2 regions of the Bacillus arachidis genome follow, and region 2 is predicted to be linked to the other one. Evidence: a T-box and tRNA genes for the amino acid it is inferred to sense, from the RefSeq annotation. Region 2 holds a T-box; the other holds one or more tRNA genes.
What was found. A T-box is a leader RNA that pairs with one kind of tRNA and senses whether it is charged. The one in region 2 lies ahead of asnS (asparagine--tRNA ligase), so its partner is inferred to be a tRNA-Asn.
Positions count from the first base shown of each region.

Region 1: it has a tRNA-Asn gene. The T-box ahead of asnS (asparagine--tRNA ligase) is inferred to sense a tRNA for this amino acid. The anticodon was not compared.

Region 1 covers NZ_CP127376.1:537,854-541,177, reverse strand. The annotation lists tRNA gene QRY57_RS04465 (tRNA-Gly) at 1-75, opposite strand; tRNA gene QRY57_RS04460 (tRNA-Gln) at 81-155, opposite strand; tRNA gene QRY57_RS04455 (tRNA-His) at 268-343, opposite strand; tRNA gene QRY57_RS04450 (tRNA-Trp) at 359-432, opposite strand; tRNA gene QRY57_RS04445 (tRNA-Tyr) at 447-530, opposite strand; tRNA gene QRY57_RS04440 (tRNA-Thr) at 541-616, opposite strand; tRNA gene QRY57_RS04435 (tRNA-Phe) at 632-707, opposite strand; tRNA gene QRY57_RS04430 (tRNA-Asp) at 717-792, opposite strand; tRNA gene QRY57_RS04425 (tRNA-Met) at 796-872, opposite strand; tRNA gene QRY57_RS04420 (tRNA-Val) at 903-978, opposite strand; tRNA gene QRY57_RS04415 (tRNA-Glu) at 983-1,057, opposite strand; tRNA gene QRY57_RS04410 (tRNA-Ser) at 1,068-1,159, opposite strand; tRNA gene QRY57_RS04405 (tRNA-Asn) at 1,165-1,239, opposite strand; rRNA gene rrf (5S ribosomal RNA) at 1,249-1,364, opposite strand; rRNA gene QRY57_RS04395 (23S ribosomal RNA) at 1,466-3,324, opposite strand, start outside.
Region 2 covers NZ_CP127376.1:4,035,139-4,038,462, forward strand. The annotation lists gene asnS (asparagine--tRNA ligase) at 84-1,475, opposite strand; T-box leader at 1,528-1,780, opposite strand; partial or broken gene QRY57_RS22405 (hypothetical protein) at 1,852-2,001, opposite strand; gene QRY57_RS22410 (hypothetical protein) at 2,073-3,089, opposite strand; partial or broken gene QRY57_RS22415 (IS4 family transposase) at 3,256-3,324, opposite strand, start outside.

The sequences.
Region 1 (3,324 bases), 1.4 Mb from region 2:
TGGAGCGGAAGACGGGATTCGAACCCGCGACCCCAACCTTGGCAAGGTTGTATTCTACCACTGAACTACTTCCGCAAAAATGGCTGGGCTAGCTGGATTCGAACCAGCGCATGACGGAGTCAAAGTCCGTTGCCTTACCGCTTGGCTATAGCCCATCGAATTACTAATACATTATATGTTTACAATTCTTATTTTATTACAATTAATATTTAAGTAAGACATTAAATATCTTATCAAAGTTAAATTAATTTGTAAATTTTAAAAAAATGGGGCGACTGATGGGAATCGAACCCACGAATGCCGGAGCCACAATCCGGTGCGTTAACCACTTCGCCACAACCGCCATGTTGTATTTATTTGGCAGGGGTAGTAGGAATTGAACCCACACCGGAGGTTTTGGAGACCTCTGTTCTACCTTTAAACTATACCCCTATATAAAATGTAAATGGTGGAGGGGGGCAGATTCGAACTGCCGAACCCGAAGGAGCGGATTTACAGTCCGCCGCGTTTAGCCACTTCGCTACCCCTCCGAAACTTACATGGTGCCGGCTAGAGGACTTGAACCCCCAACCTACTGATTACAAGTCAGTTGCTCTACCAATTGAGCTAAGCCGGCGTATTTATTTAAAAATGGTGGCTCGGGACGGAATCGAACCGCCGACACGAGGATTTTCAGTCCTCTGCTCTACCGACTGAGCTACCGAGCCAGAAATAAATGGCGGTCCCGACCGGGGTCGAACCGGCGATCTCCTGCGTGACAGGCAGGCATGTTAACCACTACACCACGGGACCATTTGGTTGCGGGGACAGGATTTGAACCTGCGACCTTCGGGTTATGAGCCCGACGAGCTACCAGACTGCTCCACCCCGCGATAATACTATTCATATACTATTTTTATATATGGTGGAGGATGACGGGATCGAACCGCCGACCCCCTGCTTGTAAGGCAGGTGCTCTCCCAGCTGAGCTAATCCTCCAAAGTGGTGACCCGTACGGGATTCGAACCCGTGTTACCGCCGTGAAAGGGCGGTGTCTTAACCACTTGACCAACGGGCCAAAATTATCATGGCGGAGAGCAAGGGATTCGAACCCTTGATACGCTTGTGACGTATACACGATTTCCAATCGTGCTCCTTCGGCCAACTCGGACAGCTCTCCAATCATGGCTCCGCAGGTAGGAATCGAACCTACGACCGATCGGTTAACAGCCGATAGCTCTACCGCTGAGCTACTGCGGAATGATATTAGCCTGGCAACGTCCTACTCTCACAGGGGCAAGGCCCCAACTACCATCGGCGCTAGAGAGCTTAACTTCCGTGTTCGGTATGGGAACGGGTGTGACCTCTCTGCCATCATTACCAGACTATATTCACTCGAGACAAACATTATTATACTTGATTGATTAAAAAAGTCAATAAGTTTTTTATGTTCTCTCAAAACTAGATAACATTTGCTTCATATTATATGGTTAAGTCCTCGATCTATTAGTATTCGTCAGCTCCACATGTCACCATGCTTCCACCTCGAACCTATCAACCTGATCATCTTTCAGGGATCTTACTAGCTTACGCTATGGGAAATCTCATCTTGAGGGGGGCTTCATGCTTAGATGCTTTCAGCACTTATCCCTTCCGCACATAGCTACCCAGCTATGCCCTTGGCAGAACAACTGGTACACCAGCGGTGCGTCCATCCCGGTCCTCTCGTACTAAGGACAGCTCCTCTCAAATTTCCTACGCCCACGACGGATAGGGACCGAACTGTCTCACGACGTTCTGAACCCAGCTCGCGTACCGCTTTAATGGGCGAACAGCCCAACCCTTGGGACCGACTACAGCCCCAGGATGCGATGAGCCGACATCGAGGTGCCAAACCTCCCCGTCGATGTGGACTCTTGGGGGAGATAAGCCTGTTATCCCCGGGGTAGCTTTTATCCGTTGAGCGATGGCCCTTCCATGCGGAACCACCGGATCACTAAGCCCGACTTTCGTCCCTGCTCGACTTGTAGGTCTCGCAGTCAAGCTCCCTTATGCCTTTGCACTCTACGAATGATTTCCAACCATTCTGAGGGAACCTTTGGGCGCCTCCGTTACACTTTAGGAGGCGACCGCCCCAGTCAAACTGCCCACCTGACACTGTCTCCCGGGTCGATAAGACCCGTAGGTTAGAATTTCAATACAGCCAGGGCGGTATCCCACCAGCGCCTCCACCGAAGCTAGCGCTCCGGCTTCAAAGGCTCCCGCCTATCCTGTACAAGCTGTACCAAAATTCAATATCAGGCTACAGTAAAGCTCCACGGGGTCTTTCCGTCCTGTCGCGGGTAACCTGCATCTTCACAGGTACTATAATTTCACCGAGTCTCTGGTTGAGACAGTGCCCAAATCGTTACACCTTTCGTGCGGGTCGGAACTTACCCGACAAGGAATTTCGCTACCTTAGGACCGTTATAGTTACGGCCGCCGTTTACTGGGGCTTCAGTTCAGAGCTTCGCTTGCGCTAACCCCTCTCCTTAACCTTCCAGCACCGGGCAGGTGTCAGCCCCTATACTTCGCCTTACGGCTTCGCAGAGACCTGTGTTTTTGCTAAACAGTCGCTTGGGCCTATTCACTGCGGCTTTCCGTTAAGAAAGCACCCCTTCTCCCGAAGTTACGGGGTCATTTTGCCGAGTTCCTTAACCAGAGTTCTCTCGCTCACCTTAGGATTCTCTCCTCGCCTACCTGTGTCGGTTTGCGGTACAGGCACCTTTTATCTCGCTAGAAGCTTTTCTTGGCAGCGGGGAATCAAAGACTTCGCTCCATAAGGAGCTTCCCCATCACAGCTCAGCCTTCACGATAAGCGGATTTGCCTACTTATCAGCCTAACTGCTTGGACGTGCACAACCAATCGCACGCTTCTTCTATCCTTCTGCGTCCCTCCATTGCTCAAACGATAAAGAGGTGGTACAGGAATATCAACCTGTTGTCCATCGCCTACGCCTGTCGGCCTCGGCTTAGGTCCTGACTAACCCTGAGCGGACGAGCCTTCCTCAGGAAACCTTAGGCATTCGGTGGACGGGATTCTCACCCGTCTTTCGCTACTCATACCGGCATTCTCACTTCTAAGCACTCCACCAGTCCTTCCGGTCTGACTTCACTGTCCTTAGAACGCTCCCCTACCACTGATACGTAAGTATCAATCCGCAGCTTCGGTGGTGTATTTAGCCCCGGTACATTTTCGGCGCAGAGTCACTCGACTAGTGAGCTATTACGCACTCTTTAAATGGTGGCTGCTTCTAAGCCAACATCCTAGTTGTCTAAGCAACTCCACATCCTTTTCCACTTAAT
Region 2 (3,324 bases):
AATACTTGATAAGATTTCGAATCTAGTTCCATCCTCTTCTAAATAAAAAAAGCGAGAGCAATTGCTCTCACTTTTTTGTTATATTAAAACTCCGAAGAACCTGGAGTTCTTGGGAATGGAATGACGTCACGAATGTTAGCCATGCCAGTGATGTACATTAGGAAGCGCTCGAAACCAAGGCCGAATCCAGCGTGTTTTGTACCGCCGTATTTTCTAAGTTCTAAGTACCACCAGTAGTCTTCTTCGTTCATGCCTAATTCTTTAATTCTGTCTGTTAAAACATCCATTCTTTCTTCACGTTGACTTCCGCCGATTAATTCGCCGATGCCAGGAACGAGAAGGTCGGTAGCAGCTACTGTTTTTCCATCTTCGTTCAAGCGCATGTAGAATGCTTTAATGTCTTTCGGATAATCAGTTACGAATACAGGGCGTTTAAAGATTTCTTCTGATAAGTATCTTTCGTGCTCTGTTTGTAAGTCAATGCCCCATTCTACTGGGTATTTGAAGTCAGCACCTGATTCTTGAAGTACTTTAATTGCTTCTGTGTATGTGATGCGACCAAAATCAGAGTTGATTACGTTGTTCATGCGCTCAAGAACTGTTTTATCAACAAAGCTGTTGAAGAATTCCATTTCTTCTGGTGCATGCTCTAATACGTATTTCATTGCATATTTCAGCATATCTTCTGTAAGGTTCATTACATCACCTAATTCAGCGAATGCAATCTCAGGCTCAACCATCCAGAACTCAGCTGCGTGACGAGTTGTGTTTGAGTTTTCAGCACGGAATGTAGGTCCGAATGTGTATACATCACGGAACGCTAATGCATAAGCTTCAGCATTCAGCTGTCCACTTACCGTTAAGTTTGTTTCTTTACCGAAGAAGTCTTTTGATTCGTCAACTTGTCCGTCTTCACCTTTAGGTACATTGTTTAAATCTTGCGTTGTTACGCGGAACATTTCGCCTGCACCCTCTGTATCACTACCCGTGATAATTGGTGTATGAACGTGTACGAATCCACGCTCTTGGAAGAATTGGTGAATCGCAAACGCTGCGATAGAACGCACGCGGAACGTTGCAGAGAATGCATTTGTTCTTGGACGTAAGTGAGCGATTGTACGTAAGTATTCAAACGTGTGACGCTTCTTTTGAAGTGGGTAATCAGAATCTGATAAGCCCTCGATATCAATTTTTTCTGCTTTAATTTCAAATGGTTGCTTTGCTCCAGGTGTTGCAATTACTTTACCCTCTACTTTAACTGAAGAGCTAAGTGGAAGTTTCGCAATTTCTTTGAAGTTATCTAATTCTGTATCGAAAACGATTTGAACGCTTTTGAAGAAGCTACCGTCGTTTAATTCGATGAAACCAAATGCTTTTGAATCACGTAAGTTACGAATCCACCCTGATACTTGTACTGTTTGACCTGCGTATTTATCTGTATCTCTATACAGACTTTTTACTAATGTGTTTTCCATAGTGAAATTCTCCTTTGCTGATATATTTGAATACAAAAAAACCTTTCATCCATAAAGGGACGAAAGGTTAAACTTCGCGGTACCACCCAATTTGTCATAAAGACCAACTTTAACTCGTATGTATTTACATACTTCCCGGTTTGTAACAGGCCGGATTCCCGTCTAAGTCTACTCTTGAATACAAGTTTCAATTTCGGTTAGCAACTCCAAGGTGTTCTTCACATATACCGCCTCATCAGGCTCTCACCGTCCCTGACTCGCTTTGGATTATAGTATATACTACTTTTCCTTATCATCGTTTTTCGTTTTGTTAAACTAAAATTAATGTACTACATTCGAGGGAAAGATGCAAGGCGTCCTGTTGATAAAGTGAACCTTACCGCTCTCTCCATTCTTCGGTTATGTCTTCTTCTACTTCTACAATAAATTCATATAATTCTTCTCTTTCTAATGTCTCAATGAAAAAATCGTATTGTTCATTTAATTCATTTAAACTAACTACGACTTTTTCTACACACTCAAGCAAAAATAAACCAGATGCTTTTCAGCATCTGGTTTATTTTTGTTAACTTGATAGCTATGCCCCTTAAGGATTTTTTATGCTGCAGGTTCTGTTGGAGCTGGTTGAACAGGAGTTACTTTCCCGCCACTCATGGATTGATTCATAAATTCACCAATCATTTTTTGTAACTCATCCATTGGAACAATATTCTTTTCAGAAGTATCGAATGTGAATTTGATTGGTTTATCGATCGATTTGATATCAGATTTAATATTCATATCAAATTTAATTGTTTCTTTTTCGTTTTCAGGATTTTTTGCTTCGACATGAATTGCTGCATCCTGTTTTTTAATTGTTTTTCCATCCATTGTATAAATTAAAGAAATAGAAGATTTATCAAGATTTGCATCTTTCAATTCTTTCTTAAAGTCTGCAATTTCTTGTTTTGTTCCAGTGAAGTTTTTCATTGTAGAAATTTCATCAAATAGCTTTTCAATCACTGTTTTTAAATCTTTACCTGTTAATTTCACAGTGTATACATCTTTTTCGTTTGTAAATTTGTCTTCAGGAAGCGCTTTGATTGCATCTAATAACGATTTTTGTACTTTCTCTTGGATTTTCGCAGATTCTTTTGTATCTACTTCTCCTAAATCTTTCATATCCATTTTGATAACTTTTCCTTCTAGAGTAGAAAAACTCTCACCAGGAACACCAGCTAATTGTAATAGTGATTTTACATTATTCGCTTTTACATATAAAGCCTCTTTCCCTTCATCCATAAACATTGGAATCGATATATCCATTTTCATTGCATCTGTTTTAACCTTTGCACCAATTGTTACTTCGTCTTTTTTTGCATCTTTATCTGTTTTTGAATCAACTGTAACTGATATGTTTTTTAACATATCCATTGCCACTTTATCTTCTCTTTTCATATCTTTCGCATTAGAATCGAATTTAAAAGAAATTGAACTGCTTGATTCCATTTGCTTTGCGTTTAAAATGCTTTCTGTTGAAGAAACAACTGTTTCTTTTGCAGATTTTCCACACGCAGATAAAGCGAAAAGACTTAAACTTGCCGCAACAACTAATCCTATTTTCCCAAACTTCATAAAACCACCCCTTCAATTCATTAACATATCTATCATAACATGGAAAATAAAAAGTTGGGATATTCAAATGAAAAAATGTAACTATTTAGCTATCCTCTTGATTTGAGAGTTTCGTATTTTCTGTACCTTTTAGGTTTACCTTCTCCTGTTAACACTTAAATTATTAGTGATGGGGAAGTTGAAACATAGTAGAGTCTAGGCTTCGAATTCGTTTGAAATTCTCTCCTATCGATGG